2 regions of the Mucilaginibacter mali genome follow, and region 1 is predicted to be linked to the other one. Evidence: riboswitches for the same ligand, from Rfam matches in the RefSeq annotation. Region 1 holds a riboswitch; the other holds the start of a gene.
The links. Region 1 has a riboswitch for cobalamin ahead of HQ865_RS09500 (TonB-dependent receptor plug domain-containing protein). Riboswitches for the same ligand answer to the same signal wherever they lie in the genome.

Region 2: another riboswitch for cobalamin. It lies ahead of metE (5-methyltetrahydropteroyltriglutamate--homocysteine S-methyltransferase); the one in region 1 lies ahead of HQ865_RS09500 (TonB-dependent receptor plug domain-containing protein).

What each region holds. Positions count from the first base shown of each region.
Region 1 covers NZ_CP054139.1:2,256,608-2,264,343, reverse strand. Annotated here, with positions in the region: gene HQ865_RS09535 (cation:proton antiporter) at 1-156, shown strand, start outside; gene HQ865_RS09530 (FMN-binding negative transcriptional regulator) at 158-766, opposite strand; gene HQ865_RS09525 (ArnT family glycosyltransferase) at 775-2,445, opposite strand; gene HQ865_RS09520 (GNAT family N-acetyltransferase) at 2,610-3,125, shown strand; gene HQ865_RS09515 (BLUF domain-containing protein) at 3,198-3,611, shown strand; gene HQ865_RS09510 (alkaline phosphatase family protein) at 3,669-4,964, shown strand; gene HQ865_RS09505 (SRPBCC family protein) at 4,973-5,683, opposite strand; cobalamin riboswitch at 5,811-6,016, shown strand; gene HQ865_RS09500 (TonB-dependent receptor plug domain-containing protein) at 6,121-7,736, shown strand, end outside.
Region 2 covers NZ_CP054139.1:4,043,192-4,050,927, forward strand. Annotated here, with positions in the region: gene HQ865_RS16880 (outer membrane beta-barrel family protein) at 1-828, shown strand, start outside; gene HQ865_RS16885 (GLPGLI family protein) at 837-1,613, shown strand; cobalamin riboswitch at 2,226-2,410, shown strand; gene metE (5-methyltetrahydropteroyltriglutamate--homocysteine S-methyltransferase) at 2,572-4,878, shown strand; gene HQ865_RS16895 (cysteine-rich CWC family protein) at 5,289-5,531, shown strand; gene HQ865_RS16900 (acyl-CoA thioesterase) at 5,528-5,914, shown strand; gene HQ865_RS16905 (GNAT family N-acetyltransferase) at 6,040-6,327, opposite strand; gene HQ865_RS16910 (iron-containing alcohol dehydrogenase) at 6,837-7,736, shown strand, end outside.

The DNA.
Region 1 (7,736 bases):
ATAGCCTTAGCGCTATCCTTACCCCATACCAAATACCGCGAACTAATACTGGCCGGCAGTTATTTCGTAGTGATATTTTCTATTATTGTACAGGGTTTAACACTAAACCGTGTAATTAATTCGATTTACAAGGCCGATCATGCTGACGCGAAATAACTTACCTTGCCGTTTTCATGTACTCCGCTATTTCTTTTTCGGTATTGTGCGGGCTATCACTTAGGGATTTAATGATATTATTCCGCTCGGTCTCTGTGCGGTTTTGGCTAAGCTTCTTTTTAGCCTGCAGATCGGTAACAACAATATCGAACGCTATAATGCCTTTTATCATTTTTAGTTTATAATCCATAGGCAACTTTTCCCATTGTCTTGCATACGCAATATCATAAAAGGCTACCATTTTATCTAATACTTGCAACTGTTTGTCTGTATCGTGCACAATTTTGGCTTGACCATAGGCGTGTATGGCAATATAATTCCAGGTGGGTACATTTTGCTCTTTTTCGTAATTAACGGGCGAAATATAAGCATGCGGCTCGGTGAAGATCACCAGCGCTGTTGCTTTTTCAATATCTGCAGCCTGCGCGTTAGCCCTTGCAAAGTGCGATGACAGGATCAATTCATCATCCTGTTGCTTGACCAGGAAAGGCATATGAGTAGCCTGGGGGTAATTATTATTAGCTGTAATCAGCGTAGCAAAACTATACCGTTGCATAAAGGCAACGGCTTCCTGCCGGTCATCAAGCTGAAAATGTTTGGGGATATACATGGTGTGAGTTACTTCCTTTTTATTAAATAAACCGATTGCAGCGTTTCGCCGCGGGTGTCGCTATTAATAAACGCGGGCAAAATATTTTCTTGTGGATAATCGATTCCGTACCATATAATATTAAATGCAACATGGTTTTGTATAAGATAGGTAAGGGCATCCTTATCAACGTAGAAAACCGCGCCTTTTTCTGTTTGGGTGGATGCCAATTGATCAAGAGCGACCAGCTTTACCGGCCTGTCGCAATAAAACTGGAAGATATTATTCTGATCGCGCAGAGAATATACCGGGCTTTCACTCGGGATAATTGTGTTAACGGCTTCGGCAGCTTTTATCGGGCCTTTAAAGCCAACTATTACCGGGTATAAAGTGGTGTTAACATAAAATCCAACAAATAGCATCGTCGCACAAGTCAACATAAACAAACGGATATGCGTTTGAGCCTTACTTTTAAAAATGATATAATATGCGGCAGCTAAACACAGTAAACCTATCACCAAAAAATAATTGGCAGCCGGCTCCAAAAAGTAATGCAGTACCAAAATCACCAACAGAAATGCTGCCATATAAACCCACTGCGCTATCGACCGGAATTTACCTTCGGCCTTATTGTTTACTACTTCACAACAGAAATTAGCCGTTGGAATAGCAAACAGCGGGAAGATGATATTGGTATAAAACGGTAATTGAAAACTGGATATCGAAAACAGTATCAGCAAAATAAGCCCACCGCTTAAAGCATAATATTCAGGCTGACCGATTCCTTTAACTATCTTCCTGACTGAACGGAAAGCTGCGTAATAAAACAGCAAGCACCATGGCGCGAATGCCCACAACAAGGTGTGGATGAAGAAAAACACATCGCCTTTAGGGCGGGTAATGGGGCCATTATTGGCAAATCGCCCAAACTGGCTGTCCCACAAAAACCATTTTAAACCCGATACGCCATGCCTGCCAAACACCGTTTTCTCCGGATGGACATCGAACTGGATGTAAAGAGCGTATAGCTCAGGTATAATGAAAATGATAGTAAGCAATACCAATGCTATCCATTTGATACGGAAGATCTCCTTATACTTCTTTTGCAGGATTAGTTGCCCGCCCAAAGCGCCATAAATTGGCACAACAACGAAGATGCCTTTGGTCATGATGGCAAAAGCGGTTAGCAGTGCCGCTAAAACAAACTGACCAATGCTAAAGCGCTGTTCAAGGTTACTGATATGATAGATCGCCCCGATAATAAAGGCCATCAGGTAAGGCTCGGCACGCACATCGGTGTTTGACATGATGATATGCAGCGATGTGCTGACGATCAGCACCGCCATCATAGCTGTTAACTCGCCATAGTGTTTTTTAGTGAACAGCCAGGTGTAAAGCAGGCTCAGTAAAAAGCAAATAAGGGCGGGCAGTTTATAAGTCCAGGTATGGATGCCGAATAGCTTAAAACTAAACATGATGAACCAAAAGGGGAGGTGGGGCTTATCCAACCAATCGCGACCGTAGCTGAACAGTTGGAAAAAGTTGCGCTTGTAGATCAGTTGTTTGGCGATGGAAGCGTACAGGCCGGGATCATCTGTAAAAAAGGCTGTATTTATAGTGCATAGATTTATAAAAACAGCCAATGCCAGCAATAATAAAAAGCCACTGGGATATTTAAAATTTGTATTTAATGCCAACATATAAAATTACCAGATGGTTATGGGTTTTATCGGTTGCAATATTACTAAATAAAAAAGTGCATGCCCCCGTTATTCATTATGATTGATTTGATCAAGACAAATTAAGACTCCGGCTATTTCAATTGAACTTTAAATATATTAGGTTTGATGGCCAGCAATATTATATGTCTATTACAAAATCTACCATTACCGATGTCGGGGAATTGAATATATTAGTTAATTCGGCCTACAGGGGCGATAGTTCAAAAAAAGGGTGGACTACAGAAGCTAACCTGCTGGCTGGTAACCGTATTGATGAAGAAACCATCGTGGGGTATCTTGCCAACCCCGCCATCACTATTTTAAAATACACCAACGATGAGGGCTCAATAAAGGGCTGTGTTTACCTGGAAGATAAAGGCGATAAATTGTATTTAGGCATGCTTTCTGTTTGGCCTGAGATGCAGGCCGCTGGTATTGGCCGCCTGTTATTACAGGAAGCCGCAGTCCTGGCATCAGAATTGAGCCTGCCGGCTATCAGCATCACCGTTATATCTACCCGTACCGAACTGATAGATTGGTATATACGCCGCGGGTTTAAGGCTACCGGCGAAGTACAACCTTTTCATGCTGAAGAGAAATTTGGGATACCTCATGAGCCTATTGAGCTGATCACAATGGAAAAAATAGTAAATAAATGATAGTTCCAATATTATTTACAGATCTGATAGAAAATAAAGACCGTAATTATCGGCACTAATTGATCATACCCAATGGAGTACCTTATTTACATTAGTACGGCAAAAAAACTGCTTGACACTAAGGAGCTAACAGACATTTTGCACGTTAGCCGCCGTAATAATAAGCAACATCATATCACCGGTGTTTTACTTTATAGCGAGGGCACATTCATCCAGTTATTGGAGGGGGAGCCAGAATCGGTTAATATAGTTTATGACCTGATCGTACGGGATAGCCGTCATAAAAATATCATTAAACTAATCCATACATCAACAGATAAACGAAGTTTCCCCGATTGGACGATGGGGTTTAAGATCATTAACATAAACGATATGGGGGCTTTAGAAGGATATTTTAACCCGCAAAAACATATAATTACCAATAATGACAATCACCCGGGTGTAGCCATGATCAAAACATTTGCCGATAACAATATGTATTATTAGTTACCACGCATTATCATTTAACTGTTTTTTTAATAGTAATACCGTATTTTTAAAACGATGACTGATTGTTTTAAAAATTTGTTCGCAGCTGCGTTTTTGTGCCTGCTTAGTTTTACTGCAATAGCACAAACTGACACTACACAGCAGGTTGCCGCAAATAGGGCAAACAGCCGTCTACAGCAGCAAAAACCTTATATTATTCTGGTATCAGCTGATGGCTTCAGGTATGATTATGCCGAAAAGTATCATACCGAACATTTATTAGCCCTGGCCAACAGCGGCGTTAGGGCCGCCTCGCTGATGCCCTCGTTCCCATCTATTACCTTTCCTAATCACTATACGCTGGTTACTGGTTTGTACCCGTCTCATCATGGCATCATCAGCAACCGGTTTTATAATGCTGAACATCAGTTATATTACTCGAAAAATAGTACCAATACCGGGGTGAACTGGTATAACGGTACCCCGATATGGACACTGGCCGAACAGCAGAGAATGTTGAGCGCCTGCTTTTACTGGGTAGGATCGGAGGCGACAATAAAGGGCGTACAGCCAACCTATTATTATCATTTTAACAAGGATATTTCTATCCATAACCGCATACAGGATGTACATAACTGGCTAATGCTGTCGCCTGAGAAACGTCCGCACCTGATTACCTTTTATTTGCCCGAGGTTGACCAGATCAGCCATAAAAAAGGGCCTGACGCGCCGGAAACCATTAAAGTCATAAAATATATTGATTCTGTTGTATATGAATTGACCAAAACAGTGGCTAAAACCGGGCTGGATGTTAATTTCATTTTCCTTTCAGATCACGGAATGGTTAAAATACCTACCGACAATCCGTTGCCGACGCCTGCAGCGCTTGATACCGCCAATTTTATTATTACATCGGGCGAGGGTTTGTTGGTAAACGTATATGCTAAAAAGGGACACGAAAATGCGGTTATGCAGGCTTATCAGCAATTACTAAAAAATGCCGGGGATAACTATAAAGTATTTTTAAAAAACAATGTGCCCGATTCCTTGCATTATGGAAAAAAAGATGACAGGGCGGGGCATATAGGTGATATTGTGCTATTGGCCAACTATCCGCATATTTTTATATTGAACAGCGCTTACGTAGAACCTGGCGCGCATGGGTACGAACCGCATGACATAAAGGATATGCAGGCCACATTTTACGCCTGGGGGCCGGATTTTAAAAAAGGCGTACAAATTCCAACATTTAATAATGTGGATGTATATGCTATTATCGCCAAGGTGCTGCGCCTAAAGATCACCGAAAAGATCGACGGAAATTCAACTATTGCCGATAAGATCGTTATTCCCTATCAAAATAAATTTTAGCGTAGCCCTTAACTGGCTATGGGCAGGCTGTTGCTCAGATCCATATAGCGCTTAAAGTTCTGAATATCATCTTCCACCATTTTCTTAAACATCGGGTTGATCAGATGGGCAAGGGTAGCGCCGATCAATCCGGCGGGTGGGTGATACATAATTACTACGTGTATAAGCGTAACCCCGGGTTCAGGCGTATCTATAAAACGTACTTTACCTGTTGTTTGCAAATTTGCACCCGGTACTGATGACCACGCGATCAGTTCGCCAGGCTCATCGTGTGTGATCTCCGCGTCCCAACTAAGCGCGGCTATATCTACCGGTAGCTTTAACGACCAGCGGGAGCTGCCATTGTCCAGCATTTCCACACTTTTTAAATGGTTCATAAACAAGGGCAAGTTCTCCAGCCGGCGCCAAAAAGTATATAGTTCTTCACGCGGTTTATCAATCGTTACCGATGTGCGGATGGCTATGCTTACAGGTTCGGTAGAGGTTTTGCCAACTTTCTCGTACAGTTCGCAGTGGCCGGTTAAGCCACGGCTTAATAAATATCCGCTTGTACCCAATTTAAATAAACTGGTTACCGGGCTGCTGAAAATATGCACCAAACCCGAAAAGCCCATCTTTACGCCTGCAATTACAGATACATAGCGCTCGGGCCATTTTAAATTAATATGTGCGGTATCGGCCATCGAATGGCCGCTTATTGAAGCTGTTAGTGTTGCCATGATATTAATAAAACCCGGGTAGCATACAAAAGGTTTTGGTTGCTGATAAATATTTAATCAGAAAGAAAATCGACCAGCATATAGATAATTATCCTGTTACCGAACTTGTTATTATTGATCTGTTTTTTACATTTGCACCGCTTTAGGTTTGCAATGCATGCATAATGTTTTGCAATTAAAAGGGAATCCGGTGTAAGTCCGGAGCTGTCCCGCAGCTGTAAACTCTGATAACCAATGTCCATTCTAAATGGTCACTGCCCCGATACTTATCGGGATGGGAAGACCGGACAAAGGAGAGTGAGCCAGAAGACCTGCCCATAGCGCATATTATTCATAGCTTTCGGGGATTGAAGCTTGGATGAGAATACCGCTATTTTGTGTATTTCCCATTCGGATCTTTCATTTTCTGTATGCTGTGGGTTAAAACTCACAACAACATGAAAAAAAATTGTGTTTACGTTGTTGCAGGCCTGGGGCTTGCACAACTGGCGCTGTTGAGTACAGCAGCGCGCGCGCAGGACACTGCACGTGTACTACAGGATGTAGTGATCACCGCTACAAAGGCTAATCAAAAACAATCGCAAACAGGTAAGGTGACTACGGTGATCACGCGGCAGGAACTGGAACGTAGTTCGGGCAAGTCGGTTGCGCAATTATTAAGCGAACAGGCTGGCATTGTTATTAATGGAGCGAACGCTAATCCCGGCCTTAACAAAAGTGTTTACATGCGCGGCGCCGATAACAAGCATACGCTTATTTTACTGGATGGTGTGCTGATATTCGACCCGTCAAATGTGGGCGGCGCTTTTGATCTGCGCTTGTTATCAGTCGATCAGATCGATCATATAGAGATCCTCAGGGGCGGGCAATCTACCCTTTACGGATCTGACGCTGTGGCCGGGGTGATCAATATCATTACAAAGAAAGATGGTACGCCAACACCGGGTGTTAATGGTGTGGCCAGCGCCGGAAGCTATGGTACCGTTAAAGGTAATATCGGGTTAACAGCGCAGGTAAAAAATCTAAGCTATAATATCAATTACAGCCACGAGCGCAGCGATGGTGTATCGGAAGCTGCCCAGCCTGCCACAGCAACCAGCTTTTACGATAAGGATGGATACAGCCAGGACGCGGTAAACGCGCAGTTTGGCATTAAAATTACTGATAAGTTTAAGATCAACCCGTTTGTACGCTTTTTACAAGGCAAATATAATTATGATGACGGCGGCTATGCCGATGGTGGCAGCTATTTTACCAGCAAGCACTTAAATTTGGGTACTAATGCCACTTATAATACAGGGAAGGGCTTGTTTAATTTTAACTATAGTTACGAGAATACCGACCGTAGTTATGTATCGCCACAGTATGGCGCAAGCCCGTATACCGGCCGCTTAAACTTTGCCGAATTATATTATAATCATCAAATTACCGATCATATTAAGATATTGGGTGGTATAGATAACCGTAATTCGCGCATTAATGCCGGCGGAACCGCCAGGGTAGATTCATCGGCTAATTTGCTGGGCGCTTATGCTTCGGTGTTTTTAAACGATATCGGTTCGTTTTTTAATTTAGAAGCCGGCGGAAGGTATAGCCATCATACCAAATTTGGCGATAACTGGACATCTTCATTTACACCATCGTTCAACATCATTCAAGATGATAAACTAAAGATATTCTGGACTGCGTCAACTTCATTCAAAGCGCCAGACCTTAGCGCTTTATACGGGCAATTTGGCCCTAATCCGGCCCTGCAACCCGAAAAATCGCGTGAGTACGAAGCCGGGTTCAGTACATCGCCTGTAAAACAATTTAATTTAAGGGTTGATGTTTACCAGCGTAAAGTAACTAACGCCATTGTTTACCTGTACCCGCAGGGTTATATTAACCAGGATAAGCAGGACGTGAAAGGTATCGAAGTTGAGCCCTCGGCAACGGTGGGCATTTTTACCCTGAAAGGCTATTACAATTACTTTGAAGGCAAAGCGATCAGCAAGAACGCCGCCGGCGCAGCATCAGAGTTGGATTACCTGTATCGCCGCCCTGGACATAC
Region 2 (7,736 bases), 1.8 Mb from region 1:
GTACGCATAAATACCGACCCGCTGAATATCGTATTGGGTAATCCCGGCCTGCGTCCGGCTTTTAACAGCAGCTTCAGCTTTAATTATAACTCGTATAAGATCCTGTCCGATCAATCCATCTGGATCAACGCGTCGTACGATATGACCAGCAATGCTATCGTGAGCAATACCGTTACAGACCGGAACACCAATAAAAGCACATCCCAATCGGTAAACCTGGTGGGTAAAACGCCAACCAGCTTTTATTTCAATACAGATATGGGACAAAAGATAATGGGCGTTACTTTTAGCCTGAGTATGAACGGCAACGGCGGCAAATCATACAATTACATTAATAACGAACTGAATACCACTACATCAAGCAACATAGGTGGCAACTTCGGTATCAGCAAATTCAAACAAAACAAATATGGCTTCCGCATCAGCGCGGGGCCGGGTTACGCTTTTGGCAAAACATCGCTACAGCCCGAAATTAACAACAACGGCTACACCTTTAGCGGTAATGGCTACTTTAACGTAACGCTGCCGGGCAAGTTTGAAATAAACGCCGATGGTAACTACGATTATCGCGGTAAAACACAATCGTTTAACGAAACGTTCAGCAAAACCATCATCAATGCGTCGATAGTTAAAACGCTGCTGAAGCAGAAGAATTTAAAGCTAACAGCAAGCTGTAACGATTTGCTTAACCAAAACCGCGGGTTCGACCGTTATGCCAACAACGGCGCCATCAGTCAAACTACTTATACTAATATTAAACGTTATTTTATGTTCTCCATCACCTGGGATTTTACCCAAATGGGCGGACCGGCACCAGCTAAAAACTAATATCGACTATGAAAAAAATAATTATACTGTTAGCATTCCTCATCGGCAGTAGCCAGGTTATGGCACAGGGCGGTCAGCATTTTACCTTTAACGGCACAGTTGAGTACGAAAAAACGCTGAACCTGTATGCCCTGATGAAAAAGAATATGGACGATAACGATGGCTTTATCCAAAGCATTTTCGAGGCCTTTAAAAAAGATAACCCCCAGTTTAAAAAGCTGAAAAGCACGCTGACCTTCACCAAAGACAAGGCCCTGTTTACCCCACTGCCCGATGAGAACCCGCTGAAAAACAGCTTTTTTTGGGATGGCGCGCCAACTACCCAGCAAACCAATGTTACCTATACCGATTTGGCTACCAATACCAGTGTTACACAAAAAAAGGTATTTGAAGAGCAGTTTTTAATGAGAGACAGCGTGCGCAAAATTAACTGGAAGATAACCAGCGAAACCCGCGATATTGCCGGCTACACCTGCCGCCGCGCCAATGCGCTGGTGATGGATTCGGTTTATGTAGTGGCATTTTATACCGATGAGATCCCGGTAAGCGCCGGCCCCGAATCGTTCGCCGGATTACCCGGGATGATATTGGGCTTAGCCATGCCGCACGAAAACATCACCTGGTTTGCCACCAAAGTAACCGATATGACCATCCCCGAGGGCAAAGTAGTTGCGCCGGCAAAGGGCAAACCCGTAAATAAAAAGCAATTAAAGGCCAAGCTTGATGATGCCATAGGCAACTGGGGCAAAGAGGGGCGCGAGTATTTGAAGTTGTTTATGTTGTGACGGGGACCTCACCTTGCCCTCTCCGAAGAGTAATAGCCCATGATTAGGCAGAGCCGGATAAATAGGCATTTTACAGATCACCCCGATGGGGTTCTGCCTTACTTACCGTCTTTTTCTACCAACATATCGCTCCAGCCGAATAAAGCCCCCTCTAAATCTCCCCCGGTAGGGGAGACTTAGGCTGCACAAGCGTAAAATTCTTAAAGTCCTCCCCTTTGGGGAGGATTTAGGTGGGGCTTAAAAGCTTAACTTAATGACATTGCCCGTAGGGGATGGCCTTTTGGTAGAAATAGGTTAAGCTTAAAATTTGGCTCCGCAGGAGCGGCCTGTTTATCTGCCTAATGATGGGCTATTACCCTCCGAAGGAGAAGATTTAACAAAAAAGCGATGGGCCTGCCCATCGCTTTTTTGTTGCTGCTTAAGTTCCCTCCCCCGGGAGAGTAATAGCCCATGATTAGGCACATTCCCAACGCTTTTTATCGCACGATGTCTAATCATGGGCTATTACTCTTCCAGGGCACTAAACCTTTTCCACGCCAGCCTCAAAATTTCCCCTATCGTTTTTAACAATCCGTTTACCTACATTTGCCCCCGAAACAAGTTCTTTACTTTTCTTCATCAACCGGTATAGGTTTTACTTAATTGTAAATTAATAGGGAACCGTGTGCAAATCACGGACTGTCGCGCAACTGTAAGTAACAACAAAGGTTTTTATCCACGCGTATCCACTGCCAAAAGCGGGAAGGACGATAAAAACTGTTACAAGTCAGGAGACCTGCCATATCGAATTGACAATGCTTTCGCGGTATGGGGCAGGGTCTGGTTTGGTGCGCTTTTTAGCCGGTGTTCTACCGGTTTGGTTTGCGCGCGTCCCTTTCTTTTTTCCATCACGCCATCGCATTGCGAAGTTTAGCTAACGGGCTTTTAACAGAATTATTTATTTAATTTTTTAAAAGAAATGCTAACGCAAAACCTGGGCTACCCGCGTATTGGTGGCCAAAGACAATTGAAAAAAGCCTGCGAACAGTACTGGGCAGGCAAAACCGATCTGAAAGAGTTGAAAGATGTGGCCCGCAAAATTCGCGAGGAGAACTGGCATGCCCAACTGGATGCAGGGATAGACCTGATCCCCTGTAACGACTTTAGTTTTTACGACCAGGTGCTGGACATGAGCACGCTGCTGGGCGCTATCCCCAAACGCTACTCGCCGGTGTTGTCGGCCGTGAAAGATAACAGCGAGATAGACCTGTATTTTGCCATGGCACGCGGTTATCAAAAGGACGGGCTGGACATTACCGCCATGGAAATGACCAAGTGGATGGATACCAATTACCATTACATCGTACCCGAATTTACGGCCAAACAAGAGTTCGCTATTTTTTCCGAGAAGGTTTTTGGCGAATACAATGCCGCCAAACGCACACTGGGCAGCAAGGCCAAACCGGTACTGATAGGCCCGGTAAGCTACCTGTTATTGGGTAAGGAAAAAGAGCCGGGTTTTGAACGGATAGAACTGATAAAAAAGCTGGTGCCCGTGTATGTAGAGATCATTAACCGATTGAAGCAACAAGGCGCCGAGTGGATACAGTTGGACGAACCCTGCCTGGTGACCGACCTATCGAAAAAAGAAAAGGAGGCTTTTGAGTTCGCCTACCGTTCTATCGCCAACCGGGTAAGCGGCGTGAAATTAATGCTGGCTACCTATTTTGATGGTTTATTTGATAATACCCAACTTGCCACCAGCCTGCTGGTATCGGCTTTGCATATCGACCTGGTGCGCGCGCCCGAACAACTGGACGAAGTGCTTGAGCTTATTCCCGCCAACCTCATCCTATCGGTAGGTGTGGTAGATGGCCGCAACGTTTGGAAGAACGACTATGAACGATCGTTACAATTCATCCAAAAAGCCATTGATAAACTGGGTGCCGACCATGTGATGATAGCACCGTCGTGCTCGCTATTGCACAGCCCGATAGACCTTGAACTGGAAACAGCCATCGACCCTGAGATAAAGAACTGGATGGCCTTTGCCAAACAAAAACTGGCGGAAGTAAGCCACCTTGCACAAATAGTTGAAGGCAAAACCGATCTGCTAAGGGTTAACAAAGCGGCTATTGAAAGCAGGCGAATATCGCAAAAAGTACATAAACCAACGGTGAAAGACCGTGTTGCGGCCATCACCAGGGCCGATGCTACCCGTGCCGGTGCCTTCCCTGTGCGCCAGCAGATACAGCAGCAACGCTTTAACCTCCCATCGTTCCCAACCACCACCATCGGCTCGTTCCCGCAAACGGATGATATCCGCCAGCTACGCGCTAAGTTAAAAAAGGGTGAACTAACAACACAGCAATACGAGCAGGCTATAGAACAGGCCACTATTGATGTGATACGCTGGCAGGAAGAATTGGGCCTTGATGTTTTGGTGCACGGCGAATTTGAGCGTAACGATATGGTGGAGTATTTTGGCGAGCAACTGGACGGTTTCCTGTTCACCAGGAACGGCTGGGTGCAAAGCTATGGCAGCCGCTGTGTAAAACCGCCGGTGATCTATGGCGATGTGAGCCGCCCGGCAGATATGACCGTGCGCTGGAGCACCTTTGCAGCTGCGCAGACCGATAAGCCCATGAAAGGCATGCTGACCGGCCCGGTAACCATATTGCAATGGTCGTTCGTGCGCGATGACCAGCCACGGGATATTACTACCCAGCAGATCGCCCTGGCCATTCGCGATGAGGTGATGGCGCTGGAAGCGGCCGGGATAGGCATTATCCAGATAGATGAAGCGGCCATCCGCGAGGGCCTGCCTATCCGCAAGGCCAAACACCAGCAATACCTGCAACAGGCCGTCGCCGCGTTCAAGATCACGGCCGGTGGCGTGCGCGACGAAACGCAGATACACACGCACATGTGCTACAGCGAGTTCAATAATATCATAGCCGATATAGCCGCCATGGATGCCGATGTAATCACGATAGAAACATCGCGGTCGCAAATGGAACTGCTGCAGGCCTTCGCCCATTTTGAATACCCTAACCAGATAGGCCCCGGCGTGTATGATATCCATTCACCACGCGTACCTGCTACTGCTGAGATGGTTGCCCTGCTTGAAAAAGCGGCCGGGCTATTGCCCGCCCGTAACCTGTGGGTAAATCCCGATTGCGGCCTGAAGACCCGCAAATGGCCCGAAACCAAAGCCGCCCTTGAAAACATGGTGGCCGCGGCACACGAGGCACGCCAAAAGATAGGTACCGAAACTTTAGTTTAATTTTTATGGGCGGGCTACCTTAAGTGTTCTAAACTTTAATTTGTCCCCCCTGAGCAATAGCGAATGGGGCTCCGGCATACAGGTTGGGTAAATAGATTCGTAAGCACTGGCGGTAGATCTATCGCTACGTTACCAATGACGCGAGTACTCACCCCGACTACGCTACGCTGGTCGACCCTCTCTTCGCTGCGCGGATAGAGGGCAGGAGCAAATATCGGATAAACCCATCTCCTCTTTCCGCGTAGCGGAGAGAGGGTGGTCGGGCGAAGTAACGACCGGGTGAGTCTTAACCTTGGTTAGTTTACGACACGTTATTGCCCCCTTATGGATAATGTTCTTTAACCAAGAATGACGAATTATATTTTTTAAACGTTCCGGGCACTCAAGACTGCCCGCCCTATCTTTCACCCATGGCACAACACGAAGACAAACATTGCCCACGCTGCGGCAAACCCTTTGAATGTAAGGTAGGCAGCATATTACTATGCCAGTGCAACGGCATTACATTTAACGATGCCGAATGGGGCCACATCCTGAACAATTATGCCGATTGCCTGTGCCGCGACTGCCTGTTGCACATCAGGCACGAGATACATACCTTAACCACCCAGCAAAAACTGCAGGCCATATTGGCCCCTATTAAAAAGAAATGAACTTAGCAGAAAGGATCACCCTATCGGAAACACGGGTATTTAAAACCGTTTTCCCCAATACCACCAACCATTACGATACGCTGTTTGGCGGCACAGCCATGCACATGATGGACGAGGTGGCGTTTATGACCGCCACCCGCTTTAGCCGCAAACGCATGGTAACGGTATCGTCAGACCGTATCGACTTTAAGAAACCCATCCCCGCGGGCACCATTGTAGAACTGGTGGGCAAGGTGATACACGTGGGCAATACCAGTCTGAAGGTAAGTGTAGAGATCTATGTAGAACAAATGTATGCCGAAAGCCGCGAACTGGCCGTACACGGCGACTTTACCTTTGTAGCTATAGATGAGCATAAAAAACCTGTACGGGTGATGGCCTGACAGGGCGATATGCCACAACTAGTTGTCATGCCGAACTTGTTTCGGCATCCCATCTAATGAGTAGCCGGATCGTGTAATTTAACTTGCATGTGAGATGCCGAAACAAGTTCGGCATGGCCTATAACTCAGTCCGCCAACAGCCTGTTCCACTCGGGGTGGCGTTTTAAAAAGCCCTGCACGTATACGCAAAGCGGCACCAGTTTAAGGTGATGCTGCTCAATGTATTCCAGCGCTTTAGTTACAATGGCGGCCGCAACGCCACGGCCTTCCAGTTCGGCAGGCACTTCGGTATGCACCAGGTATATCTTATCCCCTTTCAGGCGGTAATCTATAAGGGCATGGTAGCCCTCGATGTGTAATTCAAAATTGTGGATGGCCTCGTTATTTACCAGCGGGATGTCTTCGTAACTCATGGGTGTTCGGGATTGATGTCATAACAAAGATACGTCGGCAAAAACGCGCCACCACATTTCCCGGTAATTTTTTGTATATTGTATAGCGTTATAATGTCATTACTGTAACCCAGGGCATAATATTATACAATCTTGCAAAAGCGTTTTGCCATTTCCGGCCTAAAAACGCATAAAAAACTCCACTTTTCCTGTTAAAAGTTTTCCGTTTCAGGTAGTTCTTTGACGTATTTTAAGGGATATGAGTATTTATGCGCTATCATTTACGCAATAAACAACTGATTTACAGATACAATCAGGCACAATCCTGTACAACAGGCTAACGTCTATTCCAAATTTTCATCAGGCTAAAAAGTTATTTATGATAAGATTCTATAGTAAGCGGGTAACATCCCATAAGGATAATGTTTGCTGGTAATGGATATTTGATGATGAAATTGGGACAAGGATAGCCTATGAAAGTAATAGGGATATTGTTGGCTATTTTTACTGATTGCTTATTATAAACCACCATGGAACTAACAGGTAATAATGCTTACCGGGATATCACCATCCGATTCCCCGGCCAAGTGATTATCGGCAAAAACGCGCTATTAAAACTGACGGATGAACTGGCTGCCCGCGGGTACTCCAATGTCATCATCGTTACCATACAGCCCTTGCTCGATCTGCTGCAACCAATGGTACAACAACTGGAGCAGCAAGGCATCAGCGTTACGCTTGATACATCGATAGTACAGGAACCATCTTTTGCCGATGTGGAGGCCATGCTGAAAAGCTTCGGCAACATCTTCGCGGATGCGGTGGTAGGCATCGGCGGCGGCAGCGTGCTGGATGCCGCCAAACTGGTAGCCGCGCAGTTAGATAATACACAAACATTACATGATATCACCGGTAACGGTTTATTAAAAGGCCGCCGTAAGGGACTGATCTGTATCCCCACCACCGCCGGCACCGGCAGCGAGGTATCGCCTAACGCTATTTTAGTAGATGAAGCAGATAACCAGAAGAAAGGCATCATCAGCCCGTACCTGGTACCCGATATGGTGATCATCGATCCGGCGTTAACGGCTACCCTGCCACCAGCGGTAACCGCAGCCACCGGCCTGGACGCGCTTACCCATTGCCTGGAAGCTTATACCAACCTGTACGCGCACCCCTTTATAGATATGTACGCCTACGAGGGCATGCGCCTGATAGCCCAAAACCTGGTAGCCGCCGTTACCGATGGCACTAACGAGGATGCCCGCACACAACTGGCCATTGGCAGTATGCTGGGTGGCTTTTGCTTAGGCCCGGTAAATACGGCCGGTGTACATGCCTTATCTTACCCATTGGGTAGCATGTTCCATTTGGCGCATGGCTTATCAAACGCCTTGTTGCTGCCTTATGTAATGGAATATAACATGCCG